4 regions of the Mesorhizobium sp. BR1-1-6 genome follow, and region 3 is predicted to be linked to each of the others. Evidence: predicted binding sites of a transcription regulator. Region 3 holds the regulator's gene; each other region holds the start of a gene.
The links. The regulator LexA, encoded in region 3, represses DNA repair genes until DNA is damaged. The targets are predictions, from matches to a motif close to TGTTCNNNNTGTGTTCNG.
Positions count from the first base shown of each region.

Region 1: the regulator LexA is predicted to act here: its motif matches at 6,824-6,841, upstream of LB545_RS03730 (YifB family Mg chelatase-like AAA ATPase).
Region 2: the regulator LexA is predicted to act here: its motif matches at 5,879-5,896, upstream of LB545_RS00795 (helicase-related protein).
Region 4: the regulator LexA is predicted to act here: its motif matches at 4,004-4,021, upstream of LB545_RS10815 (PA0069 family radical SAM protein).

Region 1 is NZ_JAIUHZ010000001.1:755,026-762,968, forward strand. It holds gene LB545_RS03715 (CDGSH iron-sulfur domain-containing protein) at 1-457, shown strand, start outside; gene LB545_RS03720 (hydantoinase/oxoprolinase family protein) at 605-2,644, shown strand; gene LB545_RS03725 (malate synthase G) at 2,971-5,142, shown strand; gene LB545_RS03730 (YifB family Mg chelatase-like AAA ATPase) at 5,198-6,730, opposite strand; gene gshB (glutathione synthase) at 6,916-7,857, opposite strand; gene LB545_RS03740 (GtrA family protein) at 7,931-7,943, opposite strand, start outside.
Region 2 is NZ_JAIUHZ010000001.1:147,300-155,242, reverse strand. It holds gene LB545_RS00815 (patatin-like phospholipase family protein) at 1-393, shown strand, start outside; gene LB545_RS00810 (CarD family transcriptional regulator) at 495-1,076, opposite strand; gene fdxA (ferredoxin FdxA) at 1,444-1,782, opposite strand; gene LB545_RS00800 (RNA-binding S4 domain-containing protein) at 1,987-2,382, opposite strand; gene LB545_RS00795 (helicase-related protein) at 2,397-5,711, opposite strand; gene phbB (acetoacetyl-CoA reductase) at 6,430-7,155, opposite strand; gene LB545_RS00785 (acetyl-CoA C-acetyltransferase) at 7,275-7,943, opposite strand, start outside.
Region 3 is NZ_JAIUHZ010000010.1:73,119-81,061, reverse strand. It holds gene kynA (tryptophan 2,3-dioxygenase) at 1-677, shown strand, start outside; gene kynU (kynureninase) at 741-1,988, opposite strand; gene LB545_RS19680 (TetR/AcrR family transcriptional regulator) at 1,985-2,662, opposite strand; gene lexA (transcriptional repressor LexA) at 3,115-3,858, shown strand; gene LB545_RS19670 (ComEC/Rec2 family competence protein) at 3,852-6,302, opposite strand; gene gltX (glutamate--tRNA ligase) at 6,406-7,830, shown strand.
Region 4 is NZ_JAIUHZ010000004.1:173,599-181,541, forward strand. It holds gene LB545_RS10790 (F0F1 ATP synthase subunit A) at 1-110, shown strand, start outside; gene LB545_RS10795 (F0F1 ATP synthase subunit C) at 195-419, shown strand; gene LB545_RS10800 (F0F1 ATP synthase subunit B) at 514-1,113, shown strand; gene LB545_RS10805 (F0F1 ATP synthase subunit B) at 1,124-1,615, shown strand; gene LB545_RS10810 (ribonuclease HII) at 1,937-2,632, opposite strand; gene LB545_RS10815 (PA0069 family radical SAM protein) at 2,775-3,929, opposite strand; gene LB545_RS10820 (glycosyltransferase) at 4,080-4,601, shown strand; gene LB545_RS10825 (GFA family protein) at 4,750-5,175, opposite strand; gene moaB (molybdenum cofactor biosynthesis protein B) at 5,318-5,872, opposite strand; gene LB545_RS10835 (4-(cytidine 5'-diphospho)-2-C-methyl-D-erythritol kinase) at 5,859-6,737, opposite strand; gene LB545_RS10840 (hypothetical protein) at 6,788-6,973, opposite strand; gene LB545_RS10845 (S49 family peptidase) at 7,111-7,943, opposite strand, start outside.

The DNA of each region.
Region 1 (7,943 bases), on a different contig from region 3:
AAGCTGCCCGTCAGGCGCCATTACCTATGTCAGGAAGGATGGCGGGCCGCAGGAAAGGCCGCCGGTGGTCAACACCGTGCGCATCAGGGAAAATGGCCCGCTGGCCGTCCACGCCGAGATTATGCTCGACGGCGAGACGTTACACCGCGCCACGCTCTGCCGCTGCGGCGCGTCGCAGAACAAGCCGTTCTGCGACGGCAGCCACAACAAATCAGGTTTTGCCGCCACCGGCGAGCCGGCGCTGAAGGACACGCCGGCGCTGGACGCGCGCGACGGGCCACTCAAGGTTACGCCGACGAAAGACGGGCCGCTCAAGCTCGAAGGCAATGTCGAAATCGTCACCGGCACCGGCCACACGGTCGACCGCACGCAACGCGCCTTCCTATGCCGCTGCGGCCATTCGGCGAACAAGCCGTATTGCGATGGGTCGCATAAAAAGGTTGGGTTCGTGGGGTAGGTTGACCCTGCCATTGAAGCTGCCAATCTCCCCCCTCGTGGGGGAGATCGAACTCCTCCCGTGGCCCAGCGCTCTCAGCTTTATCGTCCGGCCGCTATAGGTTAAGGGCGAGAAGTATTTTCCTATCTGCTCGGGCCATCATCAGACATGACCAAGACCAAGCCAAAACCTCTTTTCCTCGGCATCGACACCGGCGGCACCTACACCGATGCCGTGCTGTGGTCCGAAACCGAAGGCCCGCAGAGCGGGCCGAACAAGGGAAAGGTGCTGGCCAAGGCCAAGGCTCTGACCACCAGGCACGATCTCGCCGTTGGCATTTCCGGCGCCGTCGACGCGGTTCTGGAAAAAGCGGTCACCGATCCGGCCGCCATCAAGCTTGTCTCCATGTCGACGACGCTTGCCACCAACGCGCTGGTCGAGGGCCAGGGTGGCCGCGTCGCGCTGGTGATGATCGGCTTTTCCGAGGCGGACCTTGCCCGCGATGGGCTGAAGGCGGCATTGGGCACCGATCCGGTCGTGTTCTGCCCCGGCGGCCACGATGTGCATGGCAATACCGCCAAGCTCGATCTGTCCGGCCTCGAGGCGGCGCTGCCCGGACTCGGCGGCTCGGTCTCGGGCTTTGCCGTCTGCGCCTATTTCGCCACCCGCAACCCGGCGCACGAGATCGCCGCCCGCGAGCTGATCCGGGAGAAAACCGGCCTGCCGGTCACCGCGAGCCATGAATTGTCGGCCAAGCTCGGCGGCCCGCGCCGGGCGCTGACGACGCTGCTCAACGCCCGGCTGATCTCGATGATCGACCGGCTGGTGGCGGCGACCGAAGGCTTTCTCGAGGCGCGCGGCATCGCCGCGCCCCTGATGGTGGTGCGCGGCGACGGTGCGCTGGTGTCGGCGGCGTTCGCCCGCCAGCGGCCGATCGAGACCATTCTCTCCGGCCCGGCCGCCAGCCTGGTCGGCGCGCACCACATGACCGGATTGGAAAACGCGGTGGTTTCCGACATCGGCGGCACCACCACCGATGTTGCGGTGCTCGACAAGGGACGGCCGCGGCTCGATCCGGAAGGCGCCACCGTCGGCGGCTTCCGCACCATGGTCGAGGCCGTCGCCATGCGCACCTTCGGCCTCGGCGGCGATTCCGAAGTGGCGTTGGAAGACGGCGCTCTCAACCCCAGGCTCCTGCTTGGACCGCGCCGGCTGGTGCCGCTGGCGCTGGCCGGCATGGTGCATCGCGAGGCCGTTCTGGCGGAACTCGAGCGCCAGCTGCGCGCGCCGAACACCGGCCGCATGGACGGCCGCTTCGCGGTGCGCACCGGCGTGCCCGACCGTCTTGCCGCCGGGCTGACGGCTCCGGAAGCAAGGCTCTATGAAGCGATCGGCGCAATGCCCTTGCCCCTCGACAGGCTTTTGACCTCGAATGCCCAGAACGCTACCCTGAACCGCCTGGTGTCGCGCGGGCTGGTGCACATTTCAGGTTTCACCCCGTCGGATGCGGCGCATGTGCTTGGCAAGCAGGCGAACTGGGATGCCGCGGCCGCCCGCCTCGGCGCAGAGCTGTTTGCCCGCAAGCGCGACGGCCGCGGCCAGGCGATCGCGGCCTCTCCCGAGGCGATTTCGGAGCGCGTGCTGGCGGCGCTGACGCGCTGGTCGGCCGAATATATCCTCCAAACCGCCTTCGCCGAGGACGGGCTCGACGGCGCGGCCACCGTTGCGCATGCGCTGGTGCAGCGCGCCGTCGACGCGCATCCCGGCATTGCGCGCCTGAGCGTCGCGCTCGACCGGCCGGTGATCGGCCTCGGTGCCTCCGCGCCGCTGCACTATGCCGGACTCCCGCCATTGGTCGGCAATGACTGCGTGGTGCCTGATGACACCGATGTCGCCAACGCGCTCGGCGCCGTTGTCGGCCAGGTCCGGGTATCGGCGGAGGCGCGCGTCAGCCAGCCCAAGGAAGGTCTGTTCCGTCTTGCCTCGGGCGAGACCGTGCGCGATTTCCTCGACGAGGCGGCGGCGATCGCGGCCGCCGAGGCCGATGTGCGCAGCATCGCTGCGCAGCGCGCCAGGGATGCCGGCACTGACAGCGCCGAGATCGATGTCGCGACCGAATTCCGCGTCTCCACCGTCGAAGCCCAGCGTATGTTCATCGAGGCACATGTGGTGGCGGTGGCTTCGGGCAGGCCACGGATCGCGGTGTGATGGAGGGTGTAATCTCCCCCCTTGTGGGGGAGATGGCCGGCAGGCCAGAGGGGGGCGCTGTCCCGCCAGCGTCTCGGAGCAGCGCCCGCTCATACTCGACGTCGACCGACTGCACGAAATACCGAAACTTGCCGAGGTCGGCATTCCTTCGCGCCCCCCTCTGCCCTGCCGGGCATCTCCCCCACTTGGGGGGAGATTGGCAGCGTCGCCGCCGGCACCAAGCCTAAAAACCGCGCCTACCTGCCTTGCCTTCACCCTAAGCTGAATTGACCCTGCACTCCCAACATGCCAAAGGCCCGCGAAAGCCTTTCATCTGGAGTAGCCTGATGACCGATCGCGTCGAAATCGCCGGATTGCGGATCGCCCGCGAACTTCATGACTTCGTTGTCAACGAGGCCGCTCCGGGCACCGGCATCGACCCGGACAAATTCTGGAACGGCTTTTCGGCCATCGTCCACGACCTCGCGCCGAAGAACCGGGCACTGCTGGCAAAGCGCGACGCTATCCAGGAAAAGCTCGATGACTGGTATCGCGCCAATGGCGCGCCGGTCGACATGGAAGCCTACAAAACCTTCCTGAAGGAGATCGGCTATCTCGTCCCCGAAGGCCCGGTCTTCTCGGTGACGACCGAAAAGGTTGATCCCGAGATCGCCGTCGTCGCCGGGCCGCAGCTTGTGGTGCCGGTGATGAATGCGCGCTATGCGCTCAACGCCGCCAATGCGCGCTGGGGCTCGCTCTATGATGCGCTTTACGGCACCGACGCGATTCCCGAGACGGACGGCGCCGGGAAGGGCAACGGATTCAACCCCGCGCGCGGTGCGAAAGTCGTCGCCTGGGCCAAGGACTTTCTCGACCAGTCGGTGCCGCTCACATCGGGCAAATGGGCCGGCGTCAACGGCCTTTCGCTGGCCAATGGCGCGCTGCGGCTCAGCGCCGGCGCCGGCTCGACCACGCTTGCCGATGTCAGGCAGTTCGTCGCTTATCGCGGCGATGCCGCCAACCCGCAAGCCGTGCTGCTGGTCAGCAACGGCCTGCATATCGAGATATTGATCGACCGCGATAACCAGATCGGCCGTACCGATCCGGCCGGCATCGCCGACATCATCCTGGAATCGGCGCTGACCACCATCCAGGACTGCGAGGATTCGGTCGCGGCGGTGGATGCGCAGGACAAGGTTGTCGTCTACCGCAACTGGCTTGGCCTGATGAAGGGCGACCTGGCCGAAGAGATCACCAAGGGCGGCCGGACTTTTGTCCGCAAGCTCAACCCCGATCGGTCCTACACCTCGCCAAATGGCGGCACGGTGACGCTGCCCGGCCGCTCGCTGATGCTGGTCAGGAATGTCGGCCACCTCATGACCAATCCGGCGATAACGGACCGAGACGGCAACGAGGTGCCGGAAGGCATCATGGACACCGCGCTGACCGCGCTGATCGCGCTGCACGATATCGGGCCGAACGGCCGCCGCGCCAATTCCCGCGCGGGCTCGATGTATGTCGTGAAGCCCAAGATGCATGGACCCGAGGAAGTCGCCTTCGCCGTCGAGATATTCGATCGCGTCGAGGCCTTGCTCGGCATGGCCAAAAATACCATCAAGATGGGCATCATGGACGAGGAGCGGCGCACCACCGTCAACCTCAAGGAGGCGATCCGCGCCGCCAGGGAGCGCGTCGTGTTCATCAACACAGGCTTCCTCGACCGCACCGGCGACGAGATCCACACCTCGATGGAAGCCGGCCCGATGATCCGCAAGGGCGACATGAAGCAGGCCGCCTGGATTTCCGCCTACGAGGCCTGGAATGTCGACACCGGGCTAGAATGCGGGCTTGCCGGCCATGCCCAGATCGGCAAGGGCATGTGGGCGATGCCCGATTTGATGGCGGCGATGCTCACCGAGAAGATCGCCCACCCCAAGGCCGGCGCCAACACCGCCTGGGTGCCTTCGCCGACCGCGGCGACGCTGCACGCCACCCATTATCACAAGGTCGATGTCCACGCCGTCCAGGCGGCGCTGAAGAGCCGGCCGAAGGCCAAGCTCGACGACATCCTGTCGGTGTCGGTCGCGGTGCGGCCCAACTGGTCTCCGGCCGACATCCAGGCGGAACTCGACAACAACGCGCAAGGCATTCTGGGCTATGTCGTGCGCTGGATCGACCAGGGCGTCGGCTGCTCGAAAGTGCCAGATATCAACGATGTCGGCCTGATGGAGGACCGCGCCACGCTGCGCATCTCCTCGCAACACATCGCCAACTGGCTGCATCATGGCGTCTGCACGGCCGACCAGGTGATGGAAACGATGAAGCGCATGGCTGATATCGTCGACCAGCAGAACCAAGGCGACCCGCTCTACCGGCCGATGGCCGCCGATTTCGACGGCTCCGTCGCCTTCCAGGCCGCCTGCGACCTCGTCTTCAAGGGCCGCATCCAGCCCAACGGCTACACCGAGCCGGTGCTGCACGCGCGGAGGCTGGAACTGAAGGCGAAGGGAGCGGCCTGAACCGGAGATTTGGAGCCGGCGGCGTTCCGTTCCCCTCCTCTCGAGCGAGAGCGCGCTACGCCGCCTGTGCCACCCGCTCCGAACTCATCCGGTAAGAGATCGCTTCGGCCAAGTGAATGCGGCCGACGGTCTCGCTGGCGTCGAGATCGGCCAGTGTTCTCGCCACCTTCAGCACACGGTGATAGGCCCGCGCCGAGAAGCCGAGCTTTTCGCTGGCGTCCTTGAGCAGCGACAGGCCCGATGCGTCGGGCATGGCGATCTCCTCGATGACCGCCGGCGCGCAATGCGCGTTCGTGGTGGCGCTGGTGACGCCGAGCCGTTCGAAGCGCTCGCGCTGGAGGGCGCGGGCACGCGCCACGCGCAGCGCCACGTCGGCGCTCTTCTCCGCCCGGTCGGGCCGGATCAGGTCGCTGGCCGAAACCGCCGGCACCTCGATCCTGAGGTCGATGCGGTCGAGCAGCGGGCCCGAGATGCGGGCCTGGTAGTCGGTGCGGCAGCGATCGCCGCGCAAGCAGCGATAGCCCGGTTCGCCGGCCATGCCGCATCGGCACGGGTTCATCGCCGCCACAAGCTGGATGCGCGCCGGATAGGTGACGCGGTGATTGGCCCGCGCGATCATGCAGTCGCCGGTCTCCAGTGGCTGGCGCAACGCGTCGAGCGTCTGCGGCGTGAATTCGGGAAATTCGTCGAGGAACAGCACGCCGTGGTGCGCAAGCGACACTTCGCCCGGCCGCGCCCGGATGCCGCCGCCGACCATCGCCGCCATCGAGGCCGAATGGTGCGGCGCGCGGAACGGCCGCCGGTCGGTCAGCTTGCCTTCGCCGAGCTCGCCGGCGACGGAGGCGATCATCGACACTTCGAGCAATTCCTTCGGCGCCAGCGGCGGTAGGATCGACGGCAGCCGCTGCGCCAGCATCGATTTTCCCGATCCGGGCGGGCCGACCATCAGCAGGTTGTGCCCACCGGCCGCCGCCACCTCCAGCGCTCGTTTGGCGGTTTCCTGGCCCTTGATATCGGCAAGATCGGGCAGGTCGCGCGCCGCGGCATGGATGCCGGCCTCCGGCCGGGACAGCACCTGCGTGCCGCGGAAATGATTGGCGATGGCAATCAGGCTGCGCGGCGCGAGTATGTCAAAGTCCTTGCCGGCCCAGGCGGCTTCCGGGCCGCAGGCGAAGGGGCAGATCAGGCCCTTGCCTTCAGAATTGGCCCCAATCGCGGCCGGCAAGGCGCCGGCGACGGCGGCGATAGTGCCGTCGAGCGATAGTTCGCCAAGCACGACATAGCCGGCCAGCATGTCGCCCGGAATGGCGCCAAGCGCCGCCATCAGGCCGAGCGCGATCGGCAAATCGTAGTGGCTGCCCTCCTTGGGCAGGTCGGCGGGCGCCAGGTTGACAGTGACCTTCTTGGACGGCATCGACAGGCCGGAAGCATGCAGTGCCGCCTGCACCCGTTCGCGGCTTTCGGCCACCGCTTTGTCGGCCAGGCCAACGATGTGCATGTTGACCTTGCCGGGCGCGATCATCACCTGCACGTCGACCGGCACGGCCTCGATGCCTTGGAAAGCAACCGTGCGAACCCGCGCCACCATGTCTTGCCCCCGGATCTGGGCTTGCCCCAAGCCTTTTGCAATCAGGCCGCGAAGGGCCTGGGCCGGAGACAATCACAGTTCCTCGGCTAAATCAAGAACATTACAGGAACATGCAATCGCTTAAGTTGCGGCGCGATTGTCTCCGGTTGCAAAAACGGAACATGGTTAATACAAAATGAAAACGGCTATTTCCGCTTGGCCTCCACCGCGTCCCAGAACAGGCTGGCGATGTCGGCGCCGCCGAAGCGTTTGACTTCGCGCACGCCGGTCGGCGAGGTCACGTTGATCTCGGTCATGTAGTCGCCGATGACGTCGATGCCGACGAGGATGAAGCCGCGTTCCCTCAGTGCCGGCCCGATGCGGGCGCAGATCTCGCGCTCGCGCTCGGTCAGCTCGGTCTTCTCGGCGCGGCCGCCGACATGCATGTTGGAGCGGGAATCGTGCTCGGCCGGCACCCGGTTGATGGCCCCGACCGGTTCGCCGTCGATCAGGATGATGCGCTTGTCGCCCTTGCGCACGTCCTTCAGGTAGCGCTGCACGATGTAGGGCTCACGGAACAACTGGCCGAACATTTCGAGCAGCGAGGCGAGGTTGCGGTCGGCCTCCAGCAGGTGGAAGATGCCCGCGCCGCCATTGCCGTAGAGCGGCTTGACGATGATGTCGCCGAATTCCTTGCGGAAGGCGGCGACCTCCTGGGGATCCTTGGTGATCAGCGTTTCCGGCATCAGGTCGGAAAACTCGGTGACGAAGATCTTTTCCGGGCTGTTGCGCACCCAGGCCGGGTCGTTGACCACCAGCGTCCTGGGGTGGATGCGCTCCAGTATGTGCGTGGTGGTGATGTAGTTCATGTCGAAGGGCGGATCCTGTCTCAGCAGGATCACGTCCATCTCCGACAGGTCGGTTCGCACCTTCTCCCCCAGCGAATAGTGGCTGCCCTTCTCGTCGCGTACCTGCATCTCCTCGATGCGGGCGAACACCTTGCCGTCGCGCAGCGACAGCCGGTCGGGCGTGTAGTGGTAGAGCTGATGGCCGCGCCGCTGCGCCTCCAGCGACAGCGCGAACGAAGTGTCTCCGGCGATCGACACGGTGGAGATGTGGTCCATCTGGACGGCGATTTTCAGCTTCATGGCAGGTCCCCAGCACGGTCGATGAGAGAGCGATATAAGGGTCCCGGCGCCTTCTGCCAATCGGGCCACGCCTCTAGCGGTCGAAG
Region 2 (7,943 bases), on a different contig from region 3:
GACGCGGCCACCGCGAGCACCGCGCTGCCCGGTGCGGGGCCCACGCACAGCATCAATGGCGTCCGCTACATCTCCGGTGGCGTGCGCTCCGCCGATAATGCCGACCTTGCCTCGGGCTATGCGAACGTGATCGTGCTCTCGCCGTTCAGCGGACGGAGCGGGCCGCTACCGGAAGGCCAGTTCGAGGGCCTGCGCAGACCGCCGGGCGCGGACCTTGCAAGCGAGGTCGAAGCCCTGCGCCAGCAGGGCAGCCGGGTGGTGGTGATCACGCCTGACGTCGATTCCCGCGCCGCAATGGGCACCAACCAGATGGATCTGGCGACCCGCATCCCCGCGGCCCGTGCCGGTTTCGCCCAAGGCAAGAAGGAAGCGACCCGCGTAACGTTCCTGTGACGATTGCACGCCGAGGGCGTGCACCAACTTTCCAAATATTGCCTGCAACAAAAAACCCGGCGCAAGACCGGGTTTTTCAAAAACTCAAAAGGCGCAAGGCCTCAGGCAGCTTCTTCCTGCTCGGCTTCCTCATTGTCGGCCTTGGCGCCGCGCTTAGGGCCCTTGTTGAGATTGACCTCGATCAAACGCACGGCTTCGGTTTCCGACATGCGGTTGACAGCGGCGATCTCGCGGGCCATGCGGTCGAGCGCGGCTTCGTAGAGCTGGCGTTCGGAATAGGACTGCTCCGGCTGGTTGTCGGCGCGGTAGAGGTCGCGAACAACTTCCGAGATCGAGATTAGGTCGCCGGAATTGATCTTGGCATCATATTCCTGCGCGCGACGCGACCACATGGTGCGCTTGACGCGGGCGCGGCCTTGCACGACCTTCAGTGCGCGTTCGACATAATCCTCTTCCGACAGCTTGCGCATGCCGATCGAGGTTGCCTTGGCGACCGGCACCTTGAGGCGCATCTTGTCCTTCTGGAAATCGATGACGAACAGTTCCAGCTTGTGCCCGGCCACTTCCTGCTCGTCGATCGAGACGATCTGGCCGACACCATGCGCCGGATAGACGATGTACTCGCCGGTCTTGAAACCGTGACGTGCAGCGGTGGACTTCTTCTGCGGGGTGATCGTTGCCATTACGCCCTGAACTCCTTGTTGTGGGCCGGCGGCGGTGCCGGCTGAACTCGCGCGATCGGGTTACCGATCATTAGCCGCACAACAGATGAACCCACCGGAAAAGCCGGGACCGGCAAACCGCACGATTGCGATCGCCTGGCCCAGATCGCTCTGGTCCGATATGGGATTTTCACCTTTCAGTGATTTGGGGCGTTAGCGCCATAAATCGACGTTGTGTCACCGGCATGTTTCGCTCATGTAACACAAAAAGTCGGAAGAATCAAGGTTTTGCTGCATAAGCGAAGGCCACAGGTTCACGCCGCCTGTCAAGGCGGTTAATAGGCCGTACCTCTTACGCCGCGTCATGCCGGTTGAAACGGCAGCGCTGTCAGTCGCCTTCTCCGGGTTCAGCCGAGAAATATTTCTCGAACTTGCCGGCCTCGCCATCGAAGGCCTTGGCGTCGGCCGGCGGCTCCTTCTTGGCGGTGATATTAGGCCATTTCTCAGCGTATTCGGTGTTTATCTGCAGCCATTTGTCGAGGCCCGACTCAGTATCGGGCTTGATCGCGTCGGCGGGGCATTCCGGTTCGCAGACACCGCAGTCAATGCACTCGTCGGGATGGATGACGAGCATGTTCTCGCCCTCGTAGAAACAGTCGACCGGACAGACCTCGATGCAGTCCATATATTTGCATTTGATGCAATTGTCGGTCACGACATAGGTCATCGATCTGCTCCGGGACGTCCCGTTTTTGTTGGCTTTTTCCGTGAGGTAACGCCTTTGGCGCCCGCTTGCAAGGGCGGCCATTCCGGCCATGCCGGCATTGCCGGAATGGAATTCCAACGGCTCGGCAATGGCGGGCATCGGTCATGTGCTCGGACCGTTGTGTCGGCGGCGTGGAAGAACATACATGCCTCCGTGCACCGGCGGTCAGTCGTCGCCAAGCAAGCGGTCGGTCTCGCGGCGCTCCTTCTTCGTGGGGCGGCCGCTTCCGGCCTCGCGCAGCCCTGGGATCGCGTCGGGAGGCGCCTCGCCCGTCGGTGCGGCAGGCGGCGACATGTCTTCGTAGAGCGTGCGTGCCTCCACGGCGGGGCCGCGCCGGCTTCCCGCATCGAGCACCTTCCAGATGAAGATGCGCCGCTCCAGCGTGATGGTCAGGACGTCGCCAGGCTTGACCAGGTCGGAGGCCTGCGCTGCTTTGTCGCGATTGATGCGCACCCGGCCGGCCACGACCAGTTTGGCGGCCAGCGAGCGCGATTTCACCGCGCGCGAGAAGAACAGCCATTTGTCGATACGCTGGCGGTCGGTGGCCATCGGGGCGACCATCGGATCCTGTGCGGCTATTTCTTCAGCTGGTCGCGCAAAGCGGCGAGCTTGGCGAAGGGAGAGTCGGGATCGAAGCGCACCGGGCGCTCCTCGCGCGGTTTTGCCTGAAACGAGGGTTTGCCGCCTTGCGGGCCGCCCTTGCCTTCCGGACTGCCGCCCGGCCGGCCCTCACGGCGGTCAGAACGCTCGCCCTGCGGCTTTCCCTCCCGCCGTTCCCCGCCTTCGCCTTGCGGCCTGGGCTTGAACTTCGAGCGATCGAAACGCGGCTTGCCGGCGCCATCGCGGCGCCCTTCATGGGCGGGCCGGGTGCCGGGCTGGCCGACAGCGGCATCCGCCGGGGCATCGGAGCGCGCCGCCTGGCCGTTGCGCGGCCGGGCGCGGTTCTCGTGGTGACGGTGACGAGGCCGCTGGTCGAAGCGGCCCTGCCGCCACAACAGGATCGGCTTAGGCTCTTCGGCTTCCGCAGCGGGTCCCTGTTGGGGAGCGTCGGCGCTGTCCCCCTCCTCGCCTCGCTCCGCGATCTCCCCCGTCGAGGGGGAAGTGAGAGCGTCGGCGCTTTCGGCGGCAGGAGTCTCAGGCACGGCTTCTGCTACAGACGCAACCTCTTCCGTAGCTTCGGCTGGAGCTTCGGGTTGTTCTTCCGCAACAGTTTCGGCCGGTTCCGCAATGGGTTCAGCAGGAATTTCGACGGCGGTCTGGGCAGTCGCAGTTTCCGGATCTTCCGCTGATGTCTCCTCAGGCGTGTCCGTCGCAGCCGCCTCCGCCGCCTTGGCCTGCTCGGTGCGCGCGGCCTCTTCCGCTGCCAGCTTGGCCGCCACGGCTTCCCGGGCGGCATTGTCCTGCGCTTCCAGCCGTGCCTTGATTTCGGCCGCCGGCTTCGGCTCGGCACGATAGCCAAGACCTTTCAGGATTTCTTCCATGTCGTCGGCCGTGGCGCCGAGAATCGACATCATCGGCGGCGTCACCATGAAAGACTGGCCATCATAGGCGCCATCCGGACGCTGGCCGAGGCCGGGCTTCCAGTTGGTCGCCGGGCGGATCAGGTCGGCCAGCCGTTCCAGAATGTCGATGCGCACGGCGCGGCGGCCGAGATTTCGGTAGCCCGCAAGCTTGTAGAAGGCCTTGTCGAAAGCCGGATCGATGACCACCGAGGTGCGGCCCGATGCCAGCGCATGGACGACGTCGCCGAAGCCGAGCTTGTCCTTGCCATCGTTTTTCAGCGCCCACAGCAACGTCACCAATCCCGCGGGCGCCGGCTTGATCAGCGCCGGCACGAAGACATGATAGGCGCCGAAGCGCACGCCCAGCCGGCGCAATGCCGCGCGGCCTTCCTGGTCGAGCGACTTCATCTCCTCGGCGATGTCGCGACGATTGATAAGGCCGAAATTCTCGACCAGCTGGAAGGCAATGCCGCGGCCGATACCCGATATCTGCTCGGCATTCTTTAAATCGACCAGCGGCTTCAGCAGGGATTCGATCTGGAAATTGACGAAGCGCTCGGCGCGCGCGGCGACCTTGTCACGCGCCGGGCCGGTCAGCTGTTCGTCGGCCAAAAGCACCAGGCGCGGCTTCAGCGCGTCTTCACCGGCAACCAGAGTGCCGATCGGCGCGCCGATCCAGCGCAGCGTGCCGTCGGAACCGAGCGCGATGTCGCCATTGGCGCATGCGCCGAAGCGTTCGGCGCGTGCCTCGAACTCCGCCGCCAGCGCCTTCTGGGCGGCCGCGCGCACGGCCTTGGCGTCTTCGCCGCCAGCGCTCTGATCGGCGGTGAAACGGAACCCCTGCAACTCGCCGACATGGTGGCCTTCGACGAGGACGGTTCCGGTTGGGCTTATTTCGGCTTCAGGCATGGTATTTTCTCTAAGGCGCCGCATGAGGACGGAAGTCCTGCGGTCTACGAAGCGTTTCGTCAACCGCTCATGCAGCGCATCCGACAATCTGTCTTCGATTTCGCGCGTCTTTTCCTGCCAGTGTGCCTGATCGGCCAGCCAGCCGGGCCGGTTCGACACGAATGTCCAGGTGCGGATCTGGGCGATGCGATGCGACAGCGTATCGATGTCGCCCTCGGTGGTGTCGGCGCGGCGCACCTGCTCGGCCATGTAATTCTCGTCGACATGGCCATGCCTGGCGAGGTCCATGTAGATCGACGCAATGAGGTCGGCGTGCTGGGCCGGCGCTATCTTGCGGTAGTCGGGGAGCGCGCAGGCCTCCCACAGCAGCGCGACGCGCCTTGCGTCGGTGGCGAGCGCCCTGATGTCCTCGTCACGCGACAGGTGCTCAAGCGCCTGCGCATCGACTGCCGGCAGCGCACGGGTCAGGCCTTCCACCGGGGCATTGGTCTCGATCGAGCGCTTCAGCGCGTCGAGGCTGGCGAAATTGAAACGCGCTGTGCGCCACTGCAGAACCTTCACGGGGTCGAAGTCGTGGCTTTCGATCTTCTTGACCAATTCCTCGTCCAGCGGGTCGACCTGGCCGGTGACGCCAAAGGTGCCGTCGCGCAGGTGCCGGCCGGCGCGCCCGGCGATCTGGCCAAGTTCGGCCGCCGTCAGGTTGCGATACTGATAGCCGTCGAACTTGCGGTTCTGGGCGAAGGCGACATGGTCGAGATCGAGGTTAAGGCCCATGCCGATGGCATCGGTGGCGACGAGATAGTCGACGTCGCCCGACTGAAACAGCGCCACCTGGGCGTTGCGGGTGCGGGGCGAGAGCGCGCCAAGCACGACGGCCGCACCGCCCTGCTGGCGGCGGATCAGTTCGGCGATGGCATAGACCTCGTCGGCGGAGAAGGCGACGATCGCTGTGCGCCGGGGCAAGCGGGTCAGCTTCTTCGAACCGGCATAGGCCAGATGTGACAGCCGCGGTCGTGTCACCACCGAGACGCCTTTCAACAGGCGCTGCAAGATGCCGTGCATGGTGGCGGCGCCGAGCAGCAGCGTCTCCTGGCGGCCGCGCAGATGCAGGATGCGGTCGGTGAAGATGTGGCCGCGCTCGAGGTCCCCCGCAAGCTGCACCTCGTCGATGGCGACGAAGGCGGCATCGGTCTCGCGCGGCATGGCTTCGACGGTACAGACCGAATATCTGGCGCCTGGCGGCTGGATCTTCTCCTCGCCGGTGATGAGCGCCACCTTGTGGGCACCGACCTTTTCGCAGACGCGGGTGTAGACCTCTCGCGCCAAGAGCCTGAGCGGCAGGCCGATGATGCCGCTTTCATGCGCCACCATGCGCTCGATGGCGAGATGGGTCTTGCCTGTGTTGGTCGGCCCAAGCACGGCAGTCACGTCGCGACCCGATAGGATCAGCGGCTCGGTGGGTTTCGGATGGATGTTCATCGGCTCGGAAATAAGGCTTTCTGGCCTCTCATTGTCGGGAGCACGCCTCGGGTGGCGCGTATGACAGGCGACACATAGGGATTTCAGGCGCGAAGCGAAAGCGGAATGTTCCGCTGGCGGTTCGAAGTCACCTCCGTCGAGCTTCGGTTCGGCTGCTGATTAAGGGTTGGAACGAGTCTGGAACGAATCGGCGACGAATCGCTGACTCGCCCGGATTCAGGTTTTGTTCACGGCTAGATGTGGAGTTTTGGCTGATGATCCTTACCACATGCTGAATCACGGAATTGGCCCGTTTCATGCTAGGCGAGAGCCGCCGTTAACTTTCGCTGGCAAAGCCGTGTGGCAGCCCGCCTTGCTTCATCCAAGCTTATGAAATTGTTGAACTTTCTTAATAGAAATTAACAGTTTGACAGGCGATTGCAACTGCTCTCGTTAACATTGCGGCCAAACATGGAACGAAAGGGCGACGAATCGGCGATGTCGGGATTTTCCCTGTTTGTTCACGACAAGATGTAGTGTTACGCATAGGTTTTCCACCGACAATGCACAGCTTATCCAGGCAGTTTTGCACAATACCCGCTGCCGCGATTAACCTTTGCGTGCCGGATTGGAACAGTAGGCCGACAGCCGTCATCGGACGGCGTCACGGACATCCGAAGCGGATGGCGAACGAGCCCTCCTTCAATCGGCACCGGGAAGCCGGCAGCCCGGCGAGACCTCAGGCGAAGTACTGGCCGCCATTGGCGGTGATGGTCGATCCCGTGATGAAGCCGGCGTCCTCGGAGGCGAGGAAGACGACGCAGCGCGCGATCTCCTCCGGCTCGCCGAGGCGCCCGACCGGGATTAGCGGGATGATGCGTTCGTTGAGCACCTTCTCATCGATCGCCCGGACCATTTCGGTGGCGATATAGCCTGGGCAGATGATGTTGACGGTGATGCCCGCGCGGGCTCCTTCCTGGGCCAGAGCCTTCGAGAAACCGATGTCGCCGGCCTTGGCCGCGGAGTAGTTGACCTGGCCGGCCTGGCCCTTCTGGCCATTGATGGAGGAGATGGTGATGACGCGGCCGAACTTGCGGTCGCGCATGCCGCTCCACAGCGGATGCGTCATGTTGAAAACGCCGGAGAGATTGGTGTCGATGACCTCCTTCCACTGCTCACGCGTCAGCTTGTGGAACATGGCGTCGCGCGTGATGCCGGCATTGTTGACCAGCACCGCGACCGGGCCCAGATCGGCCTCGACCTGCTTGATGCCGGCGGCGCAGGCGTCGTAGTCGGCGACCGACCATTTGTAGGTCTTGATGCCGGTTGTGGCCGTGAACTTGCTCGCCGCCTCATCATTGCCGGCGTAGTTGGCGGCAACCGAATAGCCGGCTTCCTTCAGCGCCATCGATATTGCCGCGCCGATGCCGCGCGATCCGCCCGTGACGATTGCAACCTTGGTCATGCGCTCCCTCCCTTTGGTTGGGAGAGTGAACAGGGAGTAGCGAATGACGAGTAGGGATCAGATATCCCATTGCGCCGACGCCGTTCTTCCCTATTCGCTACTCCCCATTCACTTCTCTTTTAGAGCGCTTCGACGCACATGGCGACGCCCATGCCGCCGCCGATGCACAGGGTGGAGAGACCCTTCTTGGCACCTCTTCGGCGCATCTCGTGGACCAGCGTGTTGAAAATGCGCGCGCCAGAGGCGCCGATCGGATGACCGATGGCGATGGCGCCACCATTGACGTTGACGATCGAGGGATCCCAGCCCATGTCCTTGTTGACCGCGCAGGCCTGCGCGGCGAAAGCCTCGTTGGCCTCGATCAGGTCGAGATCGCCGACCGACCAGCCGGCCTTTTCCAGCGCTTTTCGCGAGGCGGGAATCGGACCGGTGCCCATGATCGCCGGGTCAACGCCCGCGGTCGCCCAGGAGACGATGCGCGCCAGCGGGGTGATGCCCCGCCTGGCAGCTTCCGCTTCGCTCATCAAAAGCGCGCCGGCGGCGCCGTCGTTGATGCCGGAGGCATTGGCGGCGGTCACAGTGCCGTCCTTGTCGAAGGCCGGCTTCAGTTTGGTCATGGCATCCAGCGTCGCGCCATGGCGGATGTATTCGTCCTGGTCGACAATTGTATCGCCCTTCTTGCCCTTGATGGTGAAGGCGACGATCTCGTCCTTGAACCGGCCGGCCTTCTGCGCGGCCTCGGCCTTGTTCTGCGAGGCCAGCGCGAACTGGTCCTGGTCCTCGCGGGT
Region 3 (7,943 bases):
CGGAACTCTGGATGAAGCTCGCGCTGCACGAAATCGGCGCCGCAATCCGCTCCATCCGCGCCGACCGTCTCGAACCGAGCTTCAAGATGCTTTCGCGCGTCGCCCGCATCTTCGAGCAGCTCAACAATGCCTGGGACGTGCTGCGCACGATGACGCCCAGCGAATACACCGAGTTCCGCGACGCGCTTGGCCAGTCCTCGGGCTTCCAGTCGTGGCAGTACCGTGCCATCGAGTTCATGGCCGGCAACCGCAATCTCGCAATGCTCGGACCGCACAAGCACCGGCCGGACCTCAGCGAGAAACTGGAGGCGATCCTGGCGCAACCGTCGCTCTACGACGAGGCGCTGCTGCTGCTCGCCCGTAACGGCTTCGACATCGGTGCCGACGCAAGGCGTACGGACTGGCGCGAAACGCGGACCGAGAACGAAGAGGTCCTTGTCGCCTGGCAGATCATCTACCGCGACCCGCAGCGCTACTGGATGTTCTACGAACTCGCCGAGAAGCTGGTCGATTTCGAGGATTATTTCCGCCGTTGGCGCTTCAACCACGTCACCACGGTCGAGCGCATCATCGGTATGAAGCGCGGCACCGGCGGCACATCGGGCGCGTCCTACCTGAAGAAGATGCTGGAGGTGGAGTTGTTCCCGGAGCTGTGGAAGGTCCGCACCCGGCTCTGACGTAGCTTTGCCGACTGCATATCGTTATCCCGAACCCACTGCGCTTTTCTGAGCGACAGGCTCTTAAGTCACCGCCGCCTTGACGGCGAAACGCGCCTCCTGCCACGCGTCCGTGCGCAAAATGTCTTCCAGCACCTCGACAGCCTGCCAGACATCGACATAGCCGACATAAAGCGGCGTAAAGCCGAAGCGAATCGTGGATGGCGCGCGGAAATCGCCGATCACGCCGCGCTCGATCAAGGCCCGCATCACCTGATAGCCATGCGGGTGGAGGAACGAAACCTGGCTGCCGCGCTCATTGCCATCGCGCGGGCTTTCGAGTTCGAGGCCGTAGGCGCCGCATTTTGCCTCGACCAGTTGGATGAACAGATCGGTCAACGCCATGCTCTTCCTGCGCACCTCTGCCATGTCGACGTCGTTCCAGACATCGAGCGCCCCTTTGAGCGCGCGCATCGACAGCACAGGCTGCGTGCCGCAGAGAAACCGGCGGATGCCTGTGCCGGCAGCAAAACCCTGTTCGAAGGCGAATGGCCGCGCATGGCCCCACCAGCCGCTGAGCGGCTGGCGGACATCGCCATGGTGGCGCTCGGCCGCGTAGATGAAGGCCGGGGCACCCGGGCCGCCATTGAGATATTTGTAGGTGCAGCCAACGGCGAAATCGGCATTCGAACGGTCGAGCTCGACGGGCAAGGCGCCGGCGGTATGGCAGAGATCCCAGACGATCAGCGCGCCGGCATCATGTGCCGTCCGCGTCAGCGCGGCCATGTCGCGCAACTGCCCGGATTTGTAGTTGACGTGGTTGACCAGGATGACCGCGACCCGCTCGTCGATCAGTTCTTCTATGGTCGGCGCATCGACACCCTCGAGCCGCAGCACCGTGCCCGGCCGCGTCGAGGCAACGCCTTCGGCCATATAGAGATCGGTCGGAAAGCTGTCCCCCTCGGCGACGATGACTGACCTGTCCGGCCGCATCCCGAGTGCCGCATGCAGCACCTTGTAGATGTTGATCGAGGTGGTATCGCAGACCACCGTCTGGCCGGCGGCGGCCCCGATCAGGCGCCCGAGTTGGTCGCCGAGTTCGACCGGCATGTCGAACCAGCCGGCGGTGTTCCAGGCGCGGATGAGATCCTGCGCCCACTCCTGCGTGGCGGCCTTCTGCAGCTCGCCGAACACGGCGGGCGAAGCGGCGCCCAGCGAATTGCCGTCTAGATAGATCACCCCCTGGGGCAAGGTGAAGCGGTCACGCATGGCACGCAGCGGATCCGCGGTGTCCATTGCCTTGATCGCTGCGAGATCGGGAATTTTGCTCATGGTCGCGATGTTCCTCGGTGAGAAGAGCGCCCTGGAAACGGGCCGGCTGTTTTGCCGCCCGGGCAAGGGCTGGCCGCATAGAGGCTCAAGAACAGGGTGAACGCCCGGTTCGATCTTTGCTCGATTTCCGCCCGAGGCAGTTCCTCGAGCACCCCAACGATCCGGCGAACCTGGAGATCGCCGATCAAAAGACTGATGTAGATGTCGGCGGCTTCGGCAGGATCGTCACAGGCGATCAGGCCGGCCCGACTTGCGGTTCGAAGCAGGTCGCCAACAAGCGGCATTATGGTATTGCGGCCGAATTGCGCGATCGATTGGCCAAGCGTGCCTGTATCGTTGACGTCGCCGGCCGCGGCGCGATTGAGCGCCACCGCCTTGTCGCCCGTCACGAGGGTCAGCAGGACTGGCCCGAGCAAGTTCAGGGTTTCGAGCGGATCGCGCGCCCGGTGAAGGGCGTCCTCCAGCAGCTTCCTTGCCTCTCCCGCATTGGCTTCGATCAAGGATCGAAACAGGGTCTGCTTGTTGCCGTACCAGTTGTAGAGGGTTTCGTTCGAGGCCGATGCCCGCTTGGCGATAGCAAGCAGGGAGGCGCTCTTGTAGCCGGTTTCCCGGAGCACCGCATAGGCGGCCTCCTCTATCCGTTCGCGTCGCGCGGCCTGCTTCGGCGTGGTCATTGGTGTTCCTCTTCGAAAACCGTACATTATTATACGGTTTCGTCAAGCGAACGAACGAACGCAGCCCGTCGCGACCAGTGGTGGTGTCTGGCCGTTTTCCGGCGGAAGTTGGCATTTTGGTTTCGTTTCGTTCACGAGCCGCAGGGGTTTCTAATCCGCCCAAACGCACCCCGCACCTGCCGGTCACCCAGCTTGCAGGCTTGTGCCAAGAGTGGAGACCGGTCGGGCCACAGGCCATTAACCAAAATAGTTTCAAAGGGCCCGGGAGCGCATTGACGACGGACCGCGCTGGCAGGATGCTGGCTGCGGGAGGGCATTTCGTTTCCGTCGCCTTAACAAATTCATTAAACTTTAAATGGTTGCGGAACACAACTGGAACAGATAGGGTTTGTTCTGGGTTTGTTTTCTGATTCTGGTTCCAGACCCTTCGTGCAATGCCTTTGGGGGCCGCCATGCTCACGCGCAAGCAACATGAACTCTTGATGTTCATCCATGAACGGCTGAAGGAAAGCGGCATTCCGCCGTCCTTCGACGAGATGAAGGAAGCGCTGGACCTCGCCTCCAAGTCGGGAATTCATCGGCTGATCACGGCGTTGGAGGAGCGCGGCTTCATTCGCCGCCTGCCCAACCGGGCGCGCGCGCTGGAGGTGCTGCGCCTGCCGGACTCGATCGCGCCGGGTCTTAACGCGGCAAAGAAGTTCTCCCCGAGCGTCATCCAGGGCAGCCTCGGACAGGGCAGCAGCCCTAGCCGGCAGATCAAGCCGGCGACGTCTTCGCGTCTGCCCGCTGTCGGCAATGACGACGACGCTGTTTCAGCGGTGTCGATCCCGGTCATGGGTCGCATCGCAGCGGGTGTGCCGATCGATGCCATCCAGCATCAGACGCATTCCATTTCAGTGCCGCCTGACATGATCATGGGCGGCGAACACTATGCGCTGGAGGTCAAGGGCGATTCGATGATCGAGGCCGGCATTTTCGACGGCGACACGGTCATCATCCGCAATGCCGACACCGCAAGTCCTGGCGAGATCATCGTGGCCCTGGTGGACGAGGAGGAAGCAACGCTGAAGCGCTTCCGCCGAAAGGGTGCTTCGATTGCGCTCGAGGCTGCCAATCCGGCCTATGAAACACGTATTTTCGGACCGGACAGGGTCAAGGTGCAAGGCAAGCTGGTCGGGCTGATCAGGCGCTACTGAGCGGGCTCGGCGGTGGGCTTTTCGGGTTTGCGGTAAGGCGGCAATCCCCTTGCTTCGCGTGAGAATTTTCGCTGTTCATGCCAGGGCCGATATGGCCGGTCGACGGCAAAGCTGACCAGCGCCGGTGCCGTCGCCGATTGCCGGTCGAAGAAGACGGCGGCGCTTCCCTTGCGAGCGAGCTGCCGCTTGGTGATGACGAGAACCAGCGGATTGTGGCAGGGATCGTAGCCCGCGGGGTCGTTGATGACGATCAGATCCGCATAGGAGCAGGCCCTCCAGGCGTCCTTGCGATCCTCCACCTGCGCGATGATCGCCCCCGAGGTATGCCGGGCCATGCACAGGCCCGTGAAGCAATAGAAAGGCGCTCCCGCCGGAAGTTGCGCGGGATCGAAGATGTCGAACTGTCGGTCTCCGCTGTCGAACAGTTCCGGCGCAACGATGGTTTCGGACTTCAGCGCGCGTTTCCAATTATCGACGGTGAATTCGTTCGGGCGCGCCCGGTTGATCGCGAGCTCGCCGCCGCCGATCGGCAACGCCACCAGGCGGGCATCCTCCGAAATCAGCACGTCCGGCGTGCGCGTGTCCGAGACGGTCAACAGGCCGGCGAGCGCGAAGGGAAGTGCCGTCAGCCGCAGCCATGTCGTGGCCATCGTCGCGATGACCAGGGCGATCGCCACCAGAAGGACGGATTGCTGCGAAATCAACCCGACCGCGTCGACCGGCGAGCGTTGCGAGATCCATCCTGATATGGCGATCATCGCGGTCAGTCCCTTGCCCATCAGATAAAGGGATGGTCCATCGAACCCGAACGGCATCAGCAGCGCGCTGGCAACCGCAAGGAACATCACGACAGAAACGATCGGCATGACGGCAAGATTGGCGAACAGGCTGAGCGGCGACACGCGCTGGAAATGCCAGATGGCGAAAAGCGCCGTGGCGCTTCCCGCGATAATCGAGGTCATCGCCAGCCCACCTGTCGCCAGCAGCAATTTTCGCGTCAGCAGGCCAGGCAAGGTCCGTTGCGGCGGCGGGGTCCGCGCTTTGTCGGCTTTGCGATCCGACCAGCCGGCATAGGCGCCGACCAGGGCCGCGGTGGCGGCGAACGACATCTGGAAGCTCGGCCCTACCACCTCGTGCGGCGACACCACGATGACGGCGATCGCCGAAATAGCCAGATTGCGCATGGTGAGTGCCGCCCGATCGAACAGAACGGCGATCAGCATCACCGCCAGCATGATGAAGCTGCGTTCGGCGGCGACAACGACGCCCGAAATGACGAGGTAGGCGGCGATCGAGAAAAGTGCCGCCGCGGCCGCGTATTTCTTGACCGGCCGACGGGAGGAAAAGTTCGGAAACAGCGCGAAGCCGCCACGCAGCAGACCCATGACGGTGCCGGCGACCAGCGCCATGTGCAGCCCGGAAATTGAGATGATGTGGTAGATGCCGGTGCGTCGCATCGCTTCATTGATCTCGTCGGGAATCCCGGCGCGAACACCCACGATCAGCGCCGCGGCGATCTCGCCCTCGGCGCCGCCGATGCTGCCCCTGATATGGTCGGCAATGCTTTCGCGAGCACTCTCGATGGCGGCTGAGAGGGCGGCCCACAACGGCCTGTCATCGGCTGAGACGATTTTGGGGTTGCCGAGAAAGAAGCCGCTGGCGCCTATGCCGGCGAAGTAGCTGTCGAAGGAAAAGTCGTAGCTGTCCGGCCGCACCGGCCCGGTCGGCGGCAACAGCCTGGCATAGCCGGTCACGAGGGAGCCGGCCGTCACTTCAGCCGGCACCTTGCGCGCCGAAAGGCGAACGCGCTCGGGCGCGTAGCGTAGTTTCGGCCGCGCGGTCGATGTCACATCGATGGTCAGCCGGATGCGCCCGGTCTCCATCTGGTCGACCGAAACGACGCGGCCGGTGATTTGCGTGGAGATTTCCGAGCCCAGCATCCGCGTTCCCGCTCGCCACGTCTCGACTTTGCCGGCGAGCATGCCGAGCGCGCACAACAGCGCCGCCATGAAGCACAGATGCGTTTTCGGCCATGAGCGTGAAACGAGCGCGCACAGCGACATCAGGATCGCGACCGCGACAGGCTTGGCAAAGCCCGGCTCCGCCGCCAACGAAAAATACGCAATCGATCCGCACGCCAGGAACACCGGGACGAGCAGGAAGCCTATGCCCCGATCGAGTTCGAGCTCGGACGCTCTGGCCACGCCGTTGCGCAGACGAGGCCACGAGGCACGGCCGAACTCACGGCGCAGGCGCTCGGCCGCGCCGGCTGCGGGAATGCCGGGCGGCGTGGAAACATCCGCCGGCGGCGACTTGCCCGGCTGCTGTAGGGGCGGCAACGCCAGCGGCAATGAGGCGGGCGCGGGCATGGCAAAAAGAGAGCGTTCGCTGACGCCGGCAACGACGTCCTCGCCTTCCTCCGCGCCCCGGCCCGCTCCAGCCATCGGGTCTGCCCCTTGCGCCCTCGACACCCTATGCTACATGAACGCGCGACGCGCGAAAGTGCGTGTGATCCGCACCCCGCTCCAGACGTTTCCCGAGAGTTGTATGTCCGACAAGGTTGTCACCCGTTTTGCCCCCTCGCCCACCGGCTACCTGCACATCGGCGGCGCGCGTACGGCGCTCTTCAACTGGCTCTACGCCAAGCACACCGGCGGTACGATGCTGCTGCGCATCGAGGACACCGACCGCGAGCGCTCCACCGATGCGGCGACAGCAGCCATTCTCGAAGGACTGACTTGGCTCGGCCTCACCTGGGACGGCGACGCCGTCTCGCAGTTCGAGCGCGCGCCGCGCCATCGCGAGGTGGCCGAGGAGCTGGTGCGCATGGGCAAGGCTTACTACAGCTACGAGACCCCTGCCGAGCTTGAGGCAATGCGCGACGCGGCGCGGGCCAAGGGCCTGCCGCCGCGCTATGACGGAAGCTGGCGTGACCGCGACCCTTCGCAGGCGCCTCCTGGCGTCAAGGGCGCGATCCGCATCAAGGCGCCGACCAAAGGCGAGACGGTGGTGCATGACCGTGTCCAGGGCGACGTGCGCTTTCCCAACAAGGATCTGGACGACTTCATCATCCTGCGCTCGGACGGCAATCCGACCTACATGCATGCCGTCGTCGTTGACGATCACGACATGGGCGTCACCCACATCATCCGTGGCGACGACCACCTGACCAATGCCGCCCGCCAGACCGTGATCTACAACGCCATGGGCTGGGATGTGCCTTCAATGTCGCACATACCGCTGATCCACGGCGCCGACGGCGCCAAGCTGTCGAAGCGGCACGGCGCGCTGGGCGTGGAGGCCTACCGCGCCATGGGCTACCTGCCCGAAGCGCTGCTCAACTACCTGGCTCGGCTCGGCTGGAGCCACGGCGACGACGAGATCATGTCGATCCAGGACATGATCGCATGGTTCGACATCGGCGATGTGAACAAGGGCGCCGCCCGCTTCGATTTCGCCAAGCTGGAGGCGCTGAACGGCGTCCATATGCGCCGCATGGGCGATGCCGAGCTGTTCGATATCTTCATTGCCACCTTGCCCTATCTCGAGGGCGGCCCGGCGATGGCCGCACGCCTCGACGACAAGAACAGGGCGCAGTTGCTGGCAGCGCTGCCGGGCCTGAAGGAGCGCGCCAAGACGCTGGTCGAACTCGTCGATGGCGCTGCCTTCCTGTTTGCCGCGCGGCCGTTGCCGATCGATGAGAAGGCAGCCCTGCTGCTCAATGACGATGCGCGCAAGGTCCTGCGTGGCGCTCACGACGCGCTCGAGGCGGTTTCAGGCGACTGGACGGCGGCCTCGGCTGAAGCCGCGATCCGCGACTATGCGACGGCCGGCGGCTACAAGCTCGGCGCCGTCGCCCAGCCCTTGCGCGCCGCCTTGACAGGCAAGAGCACCTCGCCCGGCGTGTTCGACGTTCTCGCCGTGCTTGGTCGCGAGGAGAGCCTGGCGCGCATCGCCGATCAAATCGATTAGGAGCAATCTGGCCCAAGAAGATTGGCATTGAAAGGCGCGTTTCGCAGTGCAACATTGAGCCTTGGCCCAATCTGGCACGCACTTCCTAAAATGCGGTCGCGAATACGCGCATT
Region 4 (7,943 bases), on a different contig from region 3:
TGGCCGTGGCGTTGACCGCGCTCGAACTGCTGGTCGCCTTCCTTCAGGCCTATGTCTTCGCGGTGCTGACCTGCATGTATCTCAACGACGCCCTGCACCCGGGGCACTGATAAAAAATTTCCGGCGCAAGAGTTTTCAACATTGCCGCCGGAATGGAATCGCAACGGAATTTCAGATCCAAAGGAGTTGAACAAATGGACGTAGAAGCAGCAAAGTACATCGGCGCCGGCATCGCTTGCCTCGGCATGGGCGGCGCGGGCATTGGCCTCGGCAACATCTTCGGCAGCTATCTCTCGGGCGCGCTGCGCAACCCGTCGGCCGCCGATGGCCAGTTCGGCCGTCTGATCTTCGGCTTCGCCGTGACCGAAGCTCTGGGCATCTTCTCGCTTCTCATCGCGCTGCTGGCCCTGTTCGGCTGAGCCCCTGTTTGGCTGAGCCGCCATTTGGCTAAGCTATGGGAAGATTGGACAGGCCGGCCGCGAGAGCGGCGGGTCTGATATCAGGGGATAGTCCATGTTCGTGACATCTGCCTTTGCGCAAGAGTCCGCGCCTGCCACCGAGGCTGGCCACGCTGCGACGGAAGGCGACACGCATTCCGGCACCAGCGTGCCTGCCGAAGCTCATGGCATGTTTCCGCCATTCGATCCGGCGACGTTTCCGTCGCAGCTTCTTTGGCTGGCGATCACGTTCGGGCTCTTCTACCTCTTCCTGAAGAGGGTGGTGGTGCCGCGCGTCGGCGGCATCATCGATGTCCGCAACGACCGTATCAGCCAGGATCTCGATCAGGCCGCGAAGTTGAAGGGCGAGGCCGACGCCGCCGTTGCTGCTTACGAGCAGGAGCTGGCGGAAGCCAAGAAGAACGCCAACGCCATCGGCCAGCAGGCCAATGACGCGGCCAAGGCGGAAGCCGAGACCGCGCGCAAGAAGATCGAGGCCGCGCTCGACGAGAAGCTCGGCGAGGCCGAGGCGCGCATTTCTTCCATCAAGGCCAACGCCATGAAGGAAGTCGGCAGCATCGCCGAGGACACTGCCTCGGCGATCGTCGAGGCGCTGGTCGGCGGCAAGGCCAGCAAGGCCGAGATCGCGGCCGCGGTCAAGTCCGTGGCCGGGTGAGGAGCGCATCATGGACGCCACATCTCTTGCAACGCTCTGGGCCACGATCGCCCTGGTCATCTTTTTGGGTATCGCCATCTACATCAAGGTGCCCCGCCTGATCGCCAAGGCGCTCGATGCCCGCGCCGCCAGGATCAGCAGCGAGCTTGACGAGGCGCGCAGGCTGCGCGAGGAGGCCCAGCAGTTGCTTGGCCAATACCAGCGCAAGCGCAAGGAAGCCGAGCAGGAGGCCGCAGACATCGTCGCCGCGGCCAAGCGCGAAGCCGAACTGCTCGCCGCCGAGGCGCACAAGAAGACCGAGGACTACGTCGCGCGGCGCACCGCTCTTGCCGAACAGAAGATCGGCCAGGCCGAGCGCGAGGCGATCGGCGAAGTGCGCGCCAGCGCCGTCGACATCGCCGTCGAAGCCGCTCGCACGCTGCTCGCCGGCAAGATCGACGCCAAGGCGGGAGCCGACCTGTTCAAGACCTCGCTCGCCGATGTGAAGGCGAAGCTGAACTGAGCTGAAAACAACAGAAATGAAAAAAGTCGCTGGGAAACCCGGCGGCTTTTTTGTTGTGGCGCGGAGGTCAACGCTGCCGATCTCCCCTCTCGTGGGGGAGATGCCCGGCAGGGCAGAGGGGGGCGCGAAGGAACGCCAGCGCTCGATTCAAAATCAGCTGAATTGGGTGCCGATAGTGCAGGGAACCTGGGCAAGACTAACTGATAGGCTGGAGGGACAGCGCCCCCCTCTGTCCTGCCGGACATCTCTCCCACGAGGGGGGAGATTGGCTGTCACCGCCGCTTTCGCCAATCCTACCAACGCAAGATAGATCGAGCCGCCCTAATCCAGCCCGGCGAAGCTCTCTTCTTCCACCACCTCGGCACCTTCAAGCCTGAATGGCGCGAACGACACGCGGTGCAGCCGCGCCACCGGCCCGTGCGTCTCGATCGCGGTGCGATGGCGGACCGTGGCATAGCCCATATGCACTTCGAAGCCGTAGTGCTGGTGATGGCTGCCGCAGCCGCACATCATGCGGTCGCGCATCACCTTGGCGACGATCGAGGCGGCGGCTATGGATTGCGAGCGCTGGTCGCCCTTGATCAGCGCGCGCCCCGTGCAAGGCAGGCCCGGCGGCACGTCGCGCCCATCGGCAAGCGCGAGCTTCGGCTGCACCGGCAGGCCGGCGACCGCACGGCGCATCGCCTCCAGGCTCGCCTTGAGGATGTTGCTGCCGTCAATGCCCTCGGCGCTGACTGAGGCCATCGACACGCCGAGCGCGGAGCCGATGATGCGCACGAACAGCGCCTCGCGCTGCAAATGGCTGAGCCGTTTGGAATCGTCGAGGCCGTCGGGGATGTTGGCAGGGTCGAGCACGACCGCAGCCGCCACCACCGGTCCGGCCAGCGGGCCGCGTCCGGCCTCGTCCATCCCCGCGACCGGCCACAGGCCTTCGGCCATCGCCTTCGTCTCGAAGGAGAAATCGGGTTTCTCGACGATTTCGAAGAGAGGCGGAGAATCAGAACGCGCGCGAGCCATGTTGCGGCGAGGTTCGCATCGGCTCTGATTCTCCGCAAGTCCCTCCGGGTCGGGTGGGGCGCCGGACCGGGAGGGCACCGTCTGCAGGCCGGGGCAGGCCGGACGGGATTTTTTCGCCACGGCGGCAAACAGCCGCGGTCGTTCAAAGCAGCATCAACTGCTCCTGGTCCTTGCCGGCGGCGACGAACTGGTCGGTCCGCAGCGTGCGCCGCTCGGCATTGAGACCGAGCCGCTTGGCGGTGATTTCGAAGCGCCGGCCGATCTGCCAGGCGTAAGGACCCGCGCCCTTCATGCGCTTGCCCCATTCCGAATCGTAATCCTTGCCCTCGCGCATCGAGCGGATCAGCGACATCACATGGCGATAGCGGTCGGGATAGTGGCGCAGCAGCCAGTCCTTGAAGATCGGGCTGACCTCGAGCGGCAGGCGCAGCACGACATAGCCCGCCTCGCGTGCGCCGGCATGGTGCGCCGAATCGAGGATGCGTTCCATCTCCTGATCGGTCAGCCCGGGGATGATCGGCGCCACCATGACCGAAGCAGGGATGCCGGCATCCGCAAGCTGCCTGATCGCCTCCAGCCGCTTGGCCGGCGTCGAGGCGCGTGGCTCCATGGTGCGCGCCAGCATGCGGTCGAGCGTGGTCACCGACAACGCCACCTTGGCGAGGCCCCGTTCAGCCATGCGTGACAAGATGTCGATATCGCGCGTCACCAGGGCGGATTTGGTGACGATGCCGACCGGGTGGCCGCGCGCCTCCAGCACTTCGAGGATCTCGCGCATGATCCGGTACTGCTTCTCGATCGGCTGGTAGGGATCGGTATTGGTGCCGATGGCGATGGTTCGCGGCTGGTAACCGTCCTTCGACAGTTCCTTGTCGAGCAGGCGCGCCGCGTCGGGCTTGGCGAACAGTTTGGATTCGAAATCCAGCCCCGGCGACAGGCCCATGAAACTGTGCGTCGGCCGCGCAAAGCAATAGACGCAGCCATGCTCGCAGCCGCGATAGGGATTGATCGAGCGGTCGAAGGAGATGTCGGGCGATTCATTGCGGGTGATTATGGTACGCGGCTTCTCGACCTGCACCTCGGTCTTGAAGGGAGGCAGTTCCTCCAGCGAGTTCCAGCCATCGTCGAAGACATGCCGGCTGACCGGCTCGAACCGGCCGGACGGGTTGATGCCTGCCGACCGGCCGCGGTTGCGGTCCGGACGCACGCGCATGCCGCTCTGCTCGATCATAGCATTGGCCATTTCGGCTCGTCCTGCTCCGAAGGCGGCAATGTCGGCGCGCATGATCGGTTCCATCTTCGCCCGCTCCCAGGGACTGTCCATGTTGTTTCGAATCGCTCTGCTCATGAATTTAATCCTATTTGCCAAACGAGAACAAAGCAAGAACTTTCTATGGTGCGCCGCAAAAACTGGCGCTGCGTTCCGCTTTCCGCTATTCGGCAAATGATGCTCACCGTTCTCATAGAGACCCACAATGACGAGGAGGGCCTCGCTCGCACCCTGGCGACGCTGATCGGCGGCGCGGTCGAGGGCGTGGTGCGCGAGGTCATCGTCTGCGACACCGGTTCCACCGACCAGACTCATCGCGTCGCCGAGCATGCCGGGTGCCAGTATGCGACCGACGGTGTCGCGGCGGCCATCCGGCACGCGAAAGGCGATTGGCTGTTGCTGCTGGAACCGGGCGCGCGGCTGGTCGACGGATGGATCGACGAGGTCGTTGCGCATACGAGGCAAACCATGGCGGCGCGGTTTTCACGCACACGCGCCGGCCGCGCGCCATTCCTGGCCCGTATCTTCTCGGGAAACCGTGCCTTGGCCGACGGGCTGCTGATCAGCAAGCGCCAGGCCACATCCTTGTCGAAAACAGCCGGCAGCGCCGAGGCTCTCGCTCGCGGCCTGGCGACCAAGCGGCTGGATGCCGAAATCTGGGCCGCTCCGGCAAAACAAGAGCACCGCCCGTCCAAATGATTTTGCAGCTGCTCTGTCTACGTGCGTTGCACATGTGACGCGCAGCTAGTTTCCGATCACGCGGGTGGCGGCGCGCCGGCCGCGGCTGATGATGGAAGTGGTTTCGGTGTCTCGCGGTCCTCGCGCCGGCGCTTCCACGGCGAGCCGGTCATTCGCTAAAACGCATCTCCACAGGCATCCAGCGAAGACGACGTCTGGCTTGACGCTCTGCCTTGCTTTCCGCGTCGTAGTCGACCGGGATCGGTTCCTGACTGAACGACCTTTGATCGTCCAGGGCGTTGATGATGACGATTGCCCTGGCATCGTCCTCTCCGGCGATTGCGGCGGTATAGACACCGCATTCACCGCAGATCAGGTAGTCGGCCGTCCCCAATCCAAAACGGTATTTCTTCAATCGCTGGATGTCCTTGACCCAGATGATCAGCCTGCCGTCCGGATCGGCGACGGCGCGCGAGCCATGCTTGGTACAGAACGAGCACTGGCAGGCGCGAACCTCGATTTTCGATGGATCGAGCTCGGTTGAAAATCGAAGGCGTATGTTGCCGCAATGGCACCCGCCATTATGCACTGTCATCGCGTCCGCCCGTCTTCAACGGCGATGGCCGCCGCCGCGAGACGATACGTCCTGCCGCATCCGGTTTGGAATGGTCTTTCGAAGGCGAAGGCGGTGTTCTGCCTGGCAAACGCGGCGTGAAACCAGCGCCTTGCCTCGGCTTTCACGGAGCCGACATGCCGCGCCGCAGGTGCTCGTCCAGGCGCGGCATGATCTCGACGAAGTTGCAGGGCATGTGCCGGTAGTCGAGCTGCGCCTTCAAGATGCCGTCCCAGGCATCCTTGCAGGCGCCGGGCGAGCCCGGCAGCACGAAGACGAAGGTGGCGTTGACGACGCCGCCGGTCGCCCGGCTCTGGATCGTGGAGGTGCCGATCTTGTCGTAGGAAATGCGGTGGAACACCTCGGAAAAACCATCCATGCGCTTTTCGAAGATCGGCTCCAGCGCGTCCGGCGTCACGTCGCGCCCGGTGAAGCCGGTGCCGCCGGTGGTGATGACCACATCGATCCCATCATCCTTCGACCAGCCGAGCACCTTGTTGCGGATCTTGTCTCCATCGTCGGTGACGATATCGCGGGCGGCAAGGATGTGGCCGGCTTCCGCGATGCGGTCGGCCAGCGTCTGGCCGGACCTGTCGTCGGCAAGGCTGCGCGTGTCGGAAACGGTCAGCACCGCGATGCGGACCGGAATGAAGGAACGGCTCTCGTCAGTCCTGGCCATGGGCATCTGCCTCCGCCGTCATGCTGCGCGTCGCGGCGACGAACCAGTCGGGTTGCCGGGCACGGATGTCGGCGGCCGCGCGCTTGGCGACGTTGCCGGTCTCGAACAGGCCGAAGCAGGTGGCGCCGGAACCCGACATGCGGGCAAAACCGGCCCCGGCCTTGTTCAGCACCGAAAGTGCCTTGCCGATGGCGGGCTCGATGGCGCGGGCCGCCGGCTCAAGGTCGTTGCGCGTAATCTCCAGCCAGTTGCGCAGGCTGTGGAAGTCGACCACGCGCGGCAGCGGCGGAAGCGCTTCATTGTCGCGCCGCGACAGCGCGTTGAACACGTCGGTTGTCGAGACCGCCTTGCCGGGATTGACCAGCACCAGTCCGAGCGCCGAGAAATCCGGCACGATCGACAACTCCTCGCCGATGCCGCGTGCAATCAGCGGCCTGGCTGCCAGACACATGGGAATGTCGGCGCCGAGCGAAAGCCCGATCCGCGCCAGCGCGGCATCGTCGATGTCGAGTTGCCAGCTTGCCGCAAGCCCGCGCAGAACTGCTGCCGCATCGCTCGACCCGCCGCCGACGCCGGAAGCGACGGGCAGGTTCTTTTCGAGCTTGATGGAGACCGGCGGCGTGCCGCGAGGACCGGCCGCCTGCCGCAGCGCGTCACGCGCCCTGAGCACCAGATTGCTGCCGTCGAGAGGAACATCCGGCGCATAGCGGCCGGACACGCTGAAATCGTCTCGCTCGGCAAGCTCGATCTCGATCCTGTCGCCAAAGCGCGTGAACACCGCCAGGCTTTCGATCAGATGATACCCGTCATCGCGCCTGCCGGTGACATGCAGAGCGAGGTTTATCTTGGCGGGCGCCGGCCACATCCGGACGCGCCGGCCGGATTCCAGGCTCTCGATTGCGAGTGAAATGAGGATCAGTCCTTGGCCAGCCGGTACTCGCCGGTCTTCGGATCCTTCACCAGCGTCCCCATCGCGCCGTTTGCCGTCTGCTTTTCGGTGCGCCGCACCTTGGCGGTTACGCGCTCGGCCTCGCGGATGAAGGTGCGGTAGCCAAAATAAGCGGCGATCCCGACGACGGCGAAGAAAATGATCTGCGGCATATCAAAACTCCTCCCACGCTGGGCCGGCGAAGGGCGGCCGGTCGGGTCGATTGGCGCATGTCGTCCAAAGGCGGTTTCTGGAGAAAAACGACATGCATGGAACTTCGAGGTTCATGCTAGACGGTTTTGCCGGGTTTTCAAAGCCCGAAGCGCGCCCACAAAGCGCGCTCTTGCGCCGCATCGATCACGCCCCCGGCGGCAGCGGCGGCAATATCGGGCGCCGAAAATCCCTTGCTCGAGCCGAACAGCCCGAAGCGGCCGAACAAACCGCGCGGCGCCGAGATCAGCTTGAGTTGGGTTTTCGCCCCGAACCGCGTCTTGAGCACGGATCGCATGTCGCCGAGCGCATCGACAAGCCCAAGCTCCAGGCCGCGCTTGCCGGTCCAGAACAGGCCCGTGAACAGGTCGGGATCGTCCTTGAGCTTGGTGCCGCGCCGCTCCTTGACCAGATCGATGAAGGTTTCGTGCACTTCGAGCTGCAGCGCCTTCAGCCGTTCGATGTCTTCCTTTTTCTCGGGCTTGAATGGATCAAGCACCGACTTGTTCTGCCCTGCCGTGTGGACGCGGCGCTCGACGCCGATCTTCTTCATCAGCTCCGGGAAGCCGAACGAGGCCGACACCACGCCGATCGAGCCGACGATGGACGACGGGTCGGCGAAAATCTCGTCGCCGGCGACCGCGATCATGTAGCCGCCCGAGGCAGCGACGTCCTCGACGAAGACCAGCACCTTTCTGTTCTTCTCGATCGCCAGGTCGCGGATACGCTTGAAGATCAGCCGCGACTGCACCGGCGAGCCGCCGGGCGAATTGATGGAGACGGCGATGGCAGGCGCATCGAAGGAAAACGCCTTTTCGATCAGCCCGGCGGTGGAGGCAAGCGACAGGCTGGGACGGAACGGGCCGCCGCCCGCCAGGATGGTGCCGTGCAACCGGATAACCGGAATGGTGACGACCGTGGAACGCCAGGATT